3 regions of the Bacillus sp. FAU20 genome follow, and region 2 is predicted to be linked to each of the others. Evidence: riboswitches for the same ligand, from Rfam matches in the RefSeq annotation. Region 2 holds a riboswitch; each other region holds the start of a gene.

Region 1 (4,282 bases), on a different contig from region 2:
TCAAAAGAAGATTTACGTAATTTACATGAAAAAAGTGAATTACCCTTAAAAAAATTCTTTAATACAAGTGGAATGCGTTACCGTGAACTTGGTCTGAAAGATAAGTTGAAAGATGCAAGCGAAGACGAAATGTACGAGCTTTTAGCATCTGATGGCATGTTGATTAAACGTCCAATTGTAACAGATGGAACGAATGTAACACTTGGTTTTAACGAAGAGCAGTTTGAAAGTGTGTGGAAAAAGTACCAATAAGGTATTTTTACATAATTAATACATTCACTGGAGGTACAGTCATGAGCATTCCAAATAATTTACGTTACTCTGAAGAACACGAATGGGTAAAAACTGAAGGTAATGAAGTTGTTATCGGTATCACTCACTTTGCACAAGGTGAGCTAGGCGATATCGTATTCGTTGAACTTCCTGAAGTAGGTGCAACAATCGAAGCTGACGAGCCATTCGGAAGCGTAGAATCTGTTAAAACAGTTTCTGAGTTATACGCACCTGTAAGCGGTAAAGTTGTAGCAGTAAACGAAGAATTAAGTGACCAACCAGAACTTGTTAACGAATCTCCATACGAGGGTGCATGGATGGTTAAAGTTGAACTTTCTGATGCAAGCCAAGTTGAGAAGTTATTAACTGCAGAAAAATATGCAGAAATGACAAATCAAGACTAATTTAGTCGACTAAAGGACAGCCTTTGTGCTGTCTTTTTTTATTTTGTGTGAAATAATGAAAGTCAAGTTATATGTAAATAAATAAGCTATTATGAGAAAAACTGTTTTGTGGTAAGGTTTCATAAGTCTTCACAATCTGAACGAGCCGCTTACGCTTTTCTTTTGCAAAAATAAACAGGAAACAACATGAAAATAACGAATATACTATATACTAAGTTCAAGGTTATATAGTATATGGTGATCGGGTGATGACATATGATTTATGTAGAAAAAGTCATTATTGTAGAAGGTACATCAGATAGAAGAAAGATTGAATCTATTATTCGTGAACCGGTGGAAATTGTTTGTACAAATGGTACAATTGGTTTGTCGAAAATGGATGAGCTCGTTGATCAGTTTTTTGATAAGGAAGTGTATGTGCTAGTGGATGCTGATGATGCTGGAGAAAAGTTAAGGAAACAATTTCGAAAAGAATTTCCGCAAGCCGAGCATATCTATATTGATCGCTCGTACCGAGAAGTGGCAACTGCGCCATCTACACACTTAGCAAATGTATTATGGGGAGCCGACATTGACGTTTATACAGAATATTTACGGTAAGGAATGATAGAAGTGATTGATTGGACAGGAGCCGAAGCTACAGCCCTAATAGAGAACGAAGAAAAAACAGTATTATATGTATATACTCCAATGTGTGGAACATGCCAATTAGCAAAAAAGATGTTAACAGTCGTTGAGATGACAATTGAAGGCCTCAAAATTGGGATGTTAGATTTAAATTATGCTCCGCATTTAGCGAAAGAGTATGGGATTGAAAGTGTACCTTGTTTACTTGTTTTTGAAAATGGGACACTGATGAAGAAGATATACGCATTTCATTCGGTTGAATATTTATATACGGAATTAAAGTAGGCGGCAAAATTTTTGCCGCCTCGACATATTTCTTGGGAAATATGTCGAGATGCAGGGTGGATACAGTATTTGTCGAGCGAAAATAACAGGATTGCTCTTTAGTGAGAGGGAATGGTATGTAATAGAAAGTGATATGAAGGATGTGATTTAAGGTGAAATTATATTCTTTGCTTCAATCATTTGTAAATTACGCTAATGGTCAATATCATTTAGAGCCGCTTTTAAGAAAAGAAGAAAAAACTGTTAATTTCCGCTTTGGAGATGAAAGTTGTTCGTTACAAATTTCAAGAGATTATATAGAACTGCTACATGAGGAAATAGGGACGGAGCAAATTGTTTGTGTAGATGAAGAAGATGTAAAACAATTGGTAAACGGCAATGTACGATTGCAAATGTTAATGAACGATGGACGTGTACAATATTCGGGAACGTATCGAACGATGCTATTAGTCGAATCGATGTTTCATATATGTAAACCGATGTCAGTAGGTGCTTAAAATTCTGAAGGTTCATTTTTTACGAAAATTTCTGTTGACATGGTGTTTAGATATTGATACAATTCAATTCATAAAATATAGACAATTTCATAAATTACAAATCAGACGAAAATTGAATCTGATTTCTCTTATCAAGAGAGGTGGAGGGACTGTGCCCTGTGAAGCCCGGCAACCGTCAACTTATGTTGAAATGGTGCCAATTCCTGCAAAGCAAATGCTTTGAGAGATGAGAGAGAGGGATAATGTTGTTATATACGCACATAAACCTTTCTGCTTCTCTAAAGCAGAAAGGTTTTTTTATTGTTTGAATGTGGAGGACATTCAAATAATAAAGATAGTGATAACGGTGGACTACGCGCATTAAACATAAAAAATTGCGGAGTCAATCCAAAATCTTTATGAAATCTAGCTTCAGCGGCTAGAACAGTCGCTTGCGCTTTTTATTTAAAAAAGGGGTGAACATCATGATTCTATTAGAGAATGTAAAGAAAATATATAAGGCGAAAAGCGGTGATGTCACTGCTGTAGATAACGCCAATTTAAAAATAGAAAAAGGCGAAATATTTGGTGTTATCGGATATAGCGGCGCTGGAAAAAGTTCTTTAATTAGATTGTTTAATCAGTTAGAGAAACCGACTTCTGGCCAAATTACAATTGCCAATCGTGTTATATCAGCAATTACAGGAAGTGAACTTCGTAAGGCAAGGCAAGAAATCGGAATGATTTTTCAGCACTTTAACTTACTTTGGTCACGAACTGTACGTGAAAATATAGAGTTTCCACTTGAAATTGCAGGTGTTGATAAAGCGAAGAGAAGAAAACGTGTTGATGAATTAATTCATCTTGTTGGATTAGAAGGGAGAGGAGACGCGTACCCATCTCAGCTAAGCGGAGGACAAAAGCAACGCGTCGGGATTGCAAGAGCTTTAGCTAACAATCCACAAGTGCTTTTATGTGATGAAGCAACGTCAGCTCTTGATCCAGAAACGACAGATCAAATTTTGGATTTACTATTAGACATTAATAAGCGCCTTGGTTTAACAATTGTACTCATTACACATGAGATGCACGTGATTCGAAAGATATGTAACCGAGTGGCGGTAATGGAGAGAGGAAAGATTGTAGAAACAGGTCCAGTACTTGATGTATTCCGTAATCCGAAGCAAGATATTACGAAACGATTTGTACAGCAGTTAACAGATTCTGAAGATACAAATGAAACGATTGAAAGTTTAATTGAAAAATATCCAGATGGAAAAGTAATTCGTTTGCAATTTATCGGTGAGGCTGTAGAAAGACCAGTGCTTCAACGATTAATGCAACGCAGTGATATAGAAGTTAGCATTTTGCAAGGGAATATCGCACAAACGAATAACGGTTCTTACGGTAGTTTAGTTGTTCATTTAAATGGTGAGGAAATAGCGATCCAGCAAGCAATAGAAGGAATTCATCAAGATCAAGTAGAGCTGGAGGTGATTGCACATGGATAAGTTACTCGCAAATGTTGATTGGAATCAAATGTTAGAAGCAACTGGTGAAACGTTATATATGACGGCAATCGCAGCTCTTGCGACATTTGTTTTAGGACTAATTTTAGGATTGTTACTCTTCATGACAGCGAAAGATAATTTATGGGAAAACAAATCAATTAATACGGTGATTGGAGCATTCGTAAATATATTCCGTTCTATACCATTCATCATTTTAATTATTTTATTAATCCCATTCACAAAGATTCTTCTTGGAACAATTCTTGGAGCAAGTGCAGCATTGCCAGCTTTAATTATTGGAGCGGCACCATTCTACGCGAGAATGGTTGAAATCGCACTTCGCGAAATTGATAAAGGTGTAATTGAAGCTTCAAAAGCAATGGGAGCGAAAACAAGCACAATTATTTTGAAAGTGTTAATTCCAGAATCGTTACCAGCATTAGTATCTGGTATTACTGTTACGACAATTGCTTTAGTAGGCTATACAGCAATGGCGGGAGTTGTTGGTGCTGGTGGCCTTGGAACACTTGCTTACTTAGAAGGATTCCAAAGAGGGAATAACGATGTAACAATCGTTGCGACAATTTGTGTATTACTAGTTGTATTTTTAATTCAGTGGATTGGTGATAGTTTAACGACTCGAATAGATAAACGGTAATAAAAAACGGGAGGATGTTTCAAATGAAAAAATTATTACTTACGGCAC
Region 2 (4,282 bases):
ACAGTGCTGCATGTGACATTTTTGCTGGATAAGAAAGAATAGACTCTACAGCTCCTAAACTAACTGCAAAAACAGGTAATTTTACTTTTGATAAAAATTGGCGGAGTGCATCTTCAGACTGCAAAGTAAACGACAAGACCGCGCCAGCTGATGTTGCTTGAGATTGTTGAATATCAAATCCGAGATGTGTTTGTAATCCCGGATAATAGACATTTTGTACTTTAGCGTGCTCTTGTAAATAATGTGCAATTTTATTGGCATTTTTAGCTGAATGCTCGAGGCGTACATGTAATGTTTTTAGACCGCGAAGTACGAGAGAACAATCTTGAGGCCCTAAAATAGCACCGAATGCATTTTGTAAAAATCCAAGCTTTTGAGCGAGTTCTGCATCTTTTACTACTGCTAATCCGGCAGTAACATCACTATGACCAGCAATAAATTTTGTAGCACTATGAAGAACGACATCAGCTCCAAGTTCAAATGGTTTTTGGAATAGTGGTGTCAAAAATGTATTATCAACAAAAGTAAGAGCGCCAATAGACTTTGCGAGTTTAGAAACCTCGCGAATATCTGTCACTTTTAAAAGTGGGTTAGAAGGTGTTTCTACATAAAAGAGCTTTGTATTTGGTTTAATGTTTTGTTTTATTTCTTCTAAATTGGTCATATCAACAAATGTATGTGAAACACCGTAACGGGAGAGTACCTCAGTTATCACTCGGTAAGTGCCTCCGTATACATCTTCAGAAATGAGTACGTGATCACCTTGTGAAAGAAGGAGGAATGCAGTGGAAATCGCTGCAATGCCTGATGCAAAGGCGAATCCTTTTGTTCCGCCTTCTAATAAAGCAATGATATCTTCAAGAGCTTCACGAGTTGGGTTTCCTGACCTGCTATAGTCATATTTTCCGAACGTATCTACATCAAACTGGTGAAAAGTTGATGTGTTATAAATAGGAACGTTCACAGCGCCTGTTTGCGAGTCATGTTTATATTGGTTGTGTAGTAAGAGTGTATCTATAGAATAGCTCATATTCTTACACCTTCTTTTACGAGTTTAATAGCTTGCTTTAAGTCTTGAATTAAATCGTTACTATTTTCAATGCCAACTGAGAATCGAAGAAGACGATTACATACGCCGTTTGCTGTTCTAATTTCTTCAGGAATATCAGCATGTGTTTGCGTTGCTGGATAAGTCATTAAACTTTCTACACCACCAAGACTTTCGGCAAATGTAATTAAGGATAAAGACTGTAAGAATGGATTAATCCAAGCTTCATCTTTAAGGCGGAATGAAATCATGCCGCCTCTTCCTGGATAAAATACATCTGTTACCCCGTCTTCATCGTTTAAATACGCAACAACTGCTTTCGCATTTTCTTCGTGTTGTCTCATGCGAAGCGCTAACGTTTTCATACCGCGAATTAATAACCATGAGTCAAATGGACTTAAAACTGCACCTGATGCATTATGATAATGAGCGATTTCCTCGCAAAGTTCCTTTCCTTTTGCAACGACAAGCCCGCTTAGTACATCGTTATGTCCCCCTAAATATTTCGTTGCGCTATGAAGTACAATGTCAGCACCTTCTGTTAATGGTTGCTGTATATAAGGTGTGTAGAATGTGTTGTCTACAATAAGAAGTAGTCCGTGCCTTTTCGCTACAGTTGCGACAGCAGCAATATCAGTAACTTGCATTAATGGATTAGTTGGAGTTTCTATGAAAATAGCCTTCACTTCAGTTGTGATAGCTTGCTCAATTTGTTTAATAGACTGTGTATTTACGTATCTACATTGAACATTCCACTTTTTTTCATGCTCAGAAAATAATCGATACGTTCCCCCGTATAAATCTTCAGATACAATAAGTTCGTCTCCAGAGCGGAATAGAGAAAGGACGAGGAGAACAGCCGCCATCCCTGAACTACAGGCATAACCTTGTTCGCCATATTCTAAGTCTGCGATCGCCCGTTCTAAAAGACCGCGAGTTGGATTGCCAGTTCGTGAATAGTCAAAGCCAGTAGATTTACCAATTCCTTCGTGACGATAAGCGGTTGAGAAATAAACTGGTGGATTAACCGTTCCAGTTTTAGTTTCACTGCGATTTCCGATTTGTGCTAGTTTTGTTTCGATTGTTGACATGTGAAAATTCCTCCTTTTTAAATTGAAACATTAAGTGAATATAAAATAAAAAAAGCCTTCTAAGAAGAAGGCTTTCGGTTTGAATAGAGTCTTCTTCTCATCTGTCAAATCTTTCACAATTTGCTGGAATTAGCACCTTATTAACAAAATGTTAATGGTTGCTGAGGCGTCACAGGGCCAGTCCCTCTACCTCTCTAGATAAGAATGTTCGTATGAAATTTTTATTATGTTTTTAACTTTACAACAAAAGATAATTGAATTGCAACTTTATTTTAAATAATTTTTATTTTTCCGCAATTGTCATTGACTTTTACTTTTGTGCATGCTAAATTTATAAAAAATTAACAAACATTGTTAAAAGGGGAACACATTTCCTTTTAGCTACATAAATAAAATAATAAAGACAACTCTTATTGAGAGCGGTGGAGGGAAAGGCCCTGTGAAACCCGGCAACCTTCAAACGAAATGTTTGAAACGGTGCTAATACCTGCAAAACGAATGTTTTGCATAATAAGAGGAGGAACGATTATGTCCCCCTCTTCAAAGTGAAGAGGGGTTTTTTATATTGATAGAAATGAGGGAGATTCGTGAAATTACTAGATTTATTATCAAAAGGAATTGTAATAGGTGATGGTGCGGTTGGGACGTTATTGCATTCACATGGTTTGCAAAGTAGTTTTGAAGAATTGAATGTATCTGATCCAGACTTAATTATATCAATTCATAAACAATATGTAGCTGCTGGAGCAGATGTAATTCAAACGAATACGTATGGAGCAAATGAGGCGAAATTACGTATGTATGGTTTAGAAAATCAAGTTACAGAAATTAATAGAGCGGCAGTAAAACTGGCGAAAGCATCTGTGGCAGATAAAAATGCAATTTTAGGAACAATCGGTGGTATGAAACATATCGGAGCTGTTACAACGACTGATATGGAAAGAGAGTTTATGTTACTTGAACAGGCGGAGGCTTTACTAGAAGAACAGGTTGATGGATTACTATTAGAAACTTTTTACGATGAATTTGAATTACTTCATGCCGTTAAAGTATTGCGTAAGCAAACGAATATTCCAATTGTTGCTCAATTAGCGTTACATGAAGCAGGTACGACTCAAAATGGAAATGATGTCAATGAAATATTAAAGCAACTTATAGATTACGGTGCAAATGTTGTTGGATTGAATTGTCAACTAGGGCCGCTTCATATGACGGAAGCTTTCAAAATGATATCGATTCCGCAAAATGGCTATTTATCAGCATACCCAAATGCAGGTCTCCCGAATTATGTGGAGGGACGTTACGTATATGAGGGAAGCCCAGCTTATTTCGAAGCGATGACACCGAGATTTATTGAGCAAGGTATTCGGTTATTGGGTGGTTGTTGTGGTACGACTCCAGAACATATTCAAAGTATGAAGCGCGCTGTTGCGAATATTACCCCTGTAATAGAAAAAGACACGATTCAAAGGCCGAAAGTCGTTCATACGCATGAGAAACGCTCGAAGGCTCACGTCACTCTAGCAGAGAAAGCGAAAAAACAAACGACAGTTGTAGTGGAATTAGATCCACCGAAAACGTTAGATACACAGCGTTTTTTTGAAGGAGCAAGAGCGTTAAAAAGAGCGGGAGCAGATGCTATTACTCTAGCAGATAATTCATTAGCATCACCTCGTGTTTCTAATATGGCAATGGGTGCGTTATTAACGAAGCATGATATCCCGGTATTGACGCATTTAACGTGTAGAGATCATAACGTCATTGGACTACAATCTCATTTGTTAGGTTTATCGGCGTTAGGGATGGAAGAAGTGTTAGCTTTAACTGGTGATCCAGCGCGCGTTGGTGATTTTCCCGGTGCCACTTCTGTATATGATTTATCCTCTATTGAGCTTATTAAAATGATTAAAGAAATGAACGGTGGACGTTCAATTTTAGGGAAATCAATTGGACCGGCGACAAGGTTTTCTGTAGGCGGCGCATTTAATCCTCATGTAAGGCACTTAAAAGCAGCGGTTAAGCGGATGGAACGAAAAATAGATGCTGGAGCGGAGTATTTTTTAACTCAGCCAATTTATGATATCAAGTTAATTGAAGAAGTGTATGAAGCGACAAAGCATTTGGAACAACCTATTTTTATTGG
Region 3 (4,282 bases), on a different contig from region 2:
ATAAATCTCTTACTTGTTTGCGGTCTACTCGAAATGGTGAAATAAATGCTGTAAGGACAACTGCTCCTTGATCTACAAATAACTTTGCCACTTCGCCAATACGTCTTATATTTTCCATGCGATCACTTTCAGAAAATCCTAAGTCTTTATTTAAACCGTGGCGAATGTTATCCCCATCCAGCACATAATTTCCAATATTCTTTTCAAAAAGTTTACGAGCGACCGCATTCGCTACTGTAGATTTACCCGAAGCTGATAAACCAGTAAACCAAATTACAAAACTATGATGTCCATTCTTCACTCTTCTCTCATCTTTTGAAACCGAAGCTGTGTGCCAAGTAATATTCGTATCCATCTCGTTCTCTCCCTATTCTGTTACTACTTCTTTTTTCAAACCTTTAATTAGCACTTCCACTACTTCTTTACGACTAAATGTACTTGGCGGAATCTCACCGTTTCTTAATAATTCTCTTACTTTCGTACCCGATAAAATAACATGATCTTCTTTTCCGTGCGGACATGTTTTCGTTGAAGCCATCGCTTCACATTTCGTGCAGTAAAAACTATGTTCAAAGAATAGTGGTGTAATTCCTAACTCTTCTATCGTAAAATTTGTGAAGATTTCTTGCGCTTCATACGTTCCGTAATAATCTCCTACTCCAGCATGATCACGCCCTACTATAAAGTGGGTACATCCAAAATTCTTTCTTACTAACGCATGAAATATCGCTTCCCTTGGTCCTGCGTAACGCATGGCAGCAGGAAATACACTTAAAAAGACACGATTTTTCGGATAATAGTTTTGAAGAAGTACTTCATAGCTTTCCATTCTTACATCAGCAGGAATATCATCCGATTTCGTTTCTCCGACGAGCGGATTTAAAAAGAGACCATCTACAATTTCAAGAGCAGATTTTTGAATATACTCATGGGCACGATGTACCGGGTTTCTCGTTTGAAATCCGACCACTGTTTTCCACCCACGTTTTTTAAATGCTTCCCTCGTTTCAATTGGGTCTAAATGATAAGAAGGAAATTGATTATTTTCAAAGCGTTTTGTTAGAATAATAGTTCCTCCAACGTAAACGTTTGGTCGTTCATATAATTTTTTCACTCCTGGATGAGCCTCATCCGTTGTTTTATATACAAGTAACGCTTCTTTTTCTTTATCTGGTACAAAAATATCTTCTATTTGAATGACACCGTATATATTTCCGTTGTTGACAAGCTTTACTTCCTCTCCAGTCTTCAGGCTTTCTGCGACTTTTTCTGTTACCGGTAATGTAATCGGTATACTCCACACACTACCATTTGCTAAACGAAGCGTTTCTACAACTGAATCATAATCTTCCTTCCCTAAAAAACCAGTAAGGGGGCTATATCCACCTATCGCCAATAGTTCTAAATCACTTAACGCAATATTGTCTAATTTAATTTCTTTTTCAATTTGTGATACGTCATATGTCTCATCTATACGGTTTACTAATTCGTTTACTATGCTCATTTTTCTATATCCTCTCTTAGCTTTATTTCAAGATTCATCTTATTGGTAATGAAGACCACATTCAGTTTTCACTTTTCCAGCCCATCTACCATCTCTTGAATCGCCACCATCCCCTACAGGTAACGTACATTTCTCACACCCAATACTTGGATAGCCAACATCATGCAACGGGTTATACGGCAAGCTATGTTTGTATACATATCGCCAAACTTCTTTCCACGTCCAATGAATGAGTGGACAAACTTTAATAGATTGAAAACGATGATCTTGATTTATAAACTTTGTATGCTTACGTGTTTCTGATTGTTCCCTTCTTAAGCCCGATATCCATGCTTTTTCCACGACTAATGATTTTTCTAAAGGTAAAATTTTTCTAATCTTACAACAAAGATTCGGATTGCTCTCCCACAGTTTTTCACCATGCAACTTCGCCTGTTCATCAAGTGTAAGTTCTGGCTGTTTTTCTATAATATTCAATGAAGGAAATCGTTCCCGCACTTTTTGAATTAATTCATACGTTTCTTGAAAATGAACATTTGTATCCAAAAATACAACTTTAGCAGATGGATTTACTTGGTTTATAATGTGCAGCAATACCATACCTTCCACCCCAAAGCTACATGCGTAGACAACCTCATCTTTATATTCTTTATAAGCCCAATTTAATACTGATAACGCGCCTTTTGTTTCATCTTCTTCCGAAAACGAAACAACATTTTCTTCCCACGTTTCATACGTCAACATGTTTTTTCCCCCTGTAAAAGCAAAAAGACGGTTTTAACCTAATGAAAATAGGTTAAAACCGCCTCTAGTTTTTCTAGTCAGCGCTTTTCACTTTAAACGTACTTTTTCACTTTTCTCTAACTGAATTACTTTTCCATCTTGCACAACAATTGTAATTGAACCATATTTCATATCAGCAAGCATCGCTTCAATCTTCTCGGATACTTCATCAAAATGTTCCCGTAAACTCACGCGAACAGCCCCCCCTTTTTATTCATAAAAAAAATCTTTCCCATTTCGAAAAGACTGTTCGGTAATATATTTTACCTTATCTTTCAAAATGGATCCCATTTTGCTGGATTTAGCACCTTGCTTTCTATAAGCAGGTTGCCGAGCTTCTTCGGGCCAGTTCCCTCCGCTTCTCTTGATAAGCTTTGTATTTGTATTTTATCACAATTCTGATTTTTTTCAATCCTAGTTTTCCGATATATTTTAATTATTTTATTTTATAAAAAAGGAATTGCCCATTCGAACAACTCCTTTTCCTATTTAGACAAGCTCTTTAATACGTATGCGATCGTTCCCAATAATATTTTCATATGTTTCGCGTTCCACAACTACTTGCGATGTTCCGCCTTTTGCAAAGACAACGGCTGGTCTTCGAATCCGATTGTAATTATTCGCCATCGAATACCCGTAGGCTCCTGTACAGGAAACTGCTAGTAAATCAGCAGAAGCGACTTTTGGTAAATGAATATCCCAAATCAACATATCTCCACTCTCACAGCATTTCCCAGCAATCGAAACGAGTTCCTCATTCTCATCATTCCCTCGATTCGCTAACATTGCTTCATAACGCGCACTATATAAAGCAGGTCTTAAATTATCTGTCATTCCACCATCGACTGATACATATTTCCGAATACCAGGAATATCTTTCACAGATCCAACTGTATAAATTGTTGTCCCAGCATCACCTACAATGCTACGGCCTGGTTCAATCCATATTTCTGGCAATGGATATTCACATACAGTAAATTGTTCTCTCACTGCACTTGTTACAGCTCGCACATATGTTTCAAGAGTTAATGGTGTATCCGACTCTGTGTAGCGTATTCCAAATCCCCCGCCTACATTTAGCACTTTTACTACATAGTTTGTTTGCTCTCTCACTTCTTCTAAAAATTGGCGAAGAACTTCAATTGCTCGAACAAAACCAGCTGTTTCAAATATTTGCGATCCGATATGTGAATGAATCCCTAGCACATTATAATTTGATTTTTGTAAAGCAAATCCAATTGCCTGCATCGCTTGACCGTTTGAAACGCCAAATCCAAATTTCGAATCATCTTGGCCTGTTGTAATATATTCATGTGTGTGCGCCTCTACTCCAGGCGTTACACGAATTAATATGTTCACAAATTTTCCATGTTGCATCGCTAAATCGTGTAAAACTTCTAATTCAAAGAAATTATCTACGACAAAACAACCAATATTCGCCTGAAGAGCCATCACTATCTCTTCTTCTGTTTTATTATTTCCATGAAAATGAATACGTGATGCTGGAAATCCTGCTTGGAGCGCAGTATATAATTCTCCCCCAGAAACAACGTCTAATGACATATTCTCTTCACGAGCTACTCGGCACATCTCCATGCACAAGAACGCCTTACTTGCATATGCTACTTGATAAGAGAAACCACTTTCTTTAAAAGCACGATGAAACGCTCGGCATTTTCCTCGAATAGACTCTTCATCGTATACATAAAGTGGTGTTCCGTATTGCTTTGCTAGCTGCGTCGTATCGCACCCTCCAATTTCTAAGTGTCCTTGCCCATTAATTCGGCTTGTGCCGTGTAAATACATTTAAATTCCTCCCTTATTTCCTCTAAAACTCATAACCCCAATCTTCTATTCATTGCAGCACGCTTTTAGATAGACAAAAAACGCGCGGAACAATGTTCACACGCGTTTCTTATTAGGAAAAATATATATTGAAAAAATAAACGAGTTGTTATCTCCTCAAAATAAGAAACCGCATCAACATCTCCAAAT

Evidence for each region. Region 2 has a riboswitch for S-adenosylmethionine ahead of metI (cystathionine gamma-synthase/O-acetylhomoserine thiolyase). Riboswitches for the same ligand answer to the same signal wherever they lie in the genome.
Region 1: it holds a riboswitch for S-adenosylmethionine, as region 2 does, so the genes downstream of both, AC0OM3_RS20860 (methionine ABC transporter ATP-binding protein) here and metI (cystathionine gamma-synthase/O-acetylhomoserine thiolyase) in region 2, are expected to answer to the same signal.
Region 3: it holds a riboswitch for S-adenosylmethionine, as region 2 does, so the genes downstream of both, AC0OM3_RS17485 (YezD family protein) here and metI (cystathionine gamma-synthase/O-acetylhomoserine thiolyase) in region 2, are expected to answer to the same signal.

Annotation. Positions count from the first base shown of each region.
Region 1 covers NZ_JBVYHY010000024.1:97,695-101,976, forward strand. The annotation lists gene AC0OM3_RS20835 (arsenate reductase family protein) at 1-252, shown strand, start outside; gene gcvH (glycine cleavage system protein GcvH) at 294-677, shown strand; gene AC0OM3_RS20845 (toprim domain-containing protein) at 933-1,277, shown strand; gene AC0OM3_RS20850 (thioredoxin family protein) at 1,281-1,589, shown strand; gene AC0OM3_RS20855 (hypothetical protein) at 1,742-2,086, shown strand; SAM riboswitch class I at 2,212-2,319, shown strand; gene AC0OM3_RS20860 (methionine ABC transporter ATP-binding protein) at 2,551-3,576, shown strand; gene AC0OM3_RS20865 (methionine ABC transporter permease) at 3,569-4,234, shown strand; gene metQ (methionine ABC transporter substrate-binding lipoprotein MetQ) at 4,258-4,282, shown strand, end outside.
Region 2 covers NZ_JBVYHY010000003.1:390,312-394,593, forward strand. The annotation lists gene metC (cystathionine beta-lyase) at 1-1,030, opposite strand, end outside; gene metI (cystathionine gamma-synthase/O-acetylhomoserine thiolyase) at 1,027-2,139, opposite strand; SAM riboswitch class I at 2,234-2,344, opposite strand; SAM riboswitch class I at 2,547-2,656, shown strand; gene AC0OM3_RS02290 (bifunctional homocysteine S-methyltransferase/methylenetetrahydrofolate reductase) at 2,727-4,282, shown strand, end outside.
Region 3 covers NZ_JBVYHY010000021.1:720,888-725,169, forward strand. The annotation lists gene cysC (adenylyl-sulfate kinase) at 1-355, opposite strand, end outside; gene sat (sulfate adenylyltransferase) at 368-1,504, opposite strand; gene AC0OM3_RS17480 (phosphoadenylyl-sulfate reductase) at 1,544-2,248, opposite strand; gene AC0OM3_RS17485 (YezD family protein) at 2,336-2,479, opposite strand; SAM riboswitch class I at 2,553-2,661, opposite strand; gene lysA (diaminopimelate decarboxylase) at 2,777-4,093, opposite strand; lysine riboswitch at 4,274-4,282, opposite strand, start outside.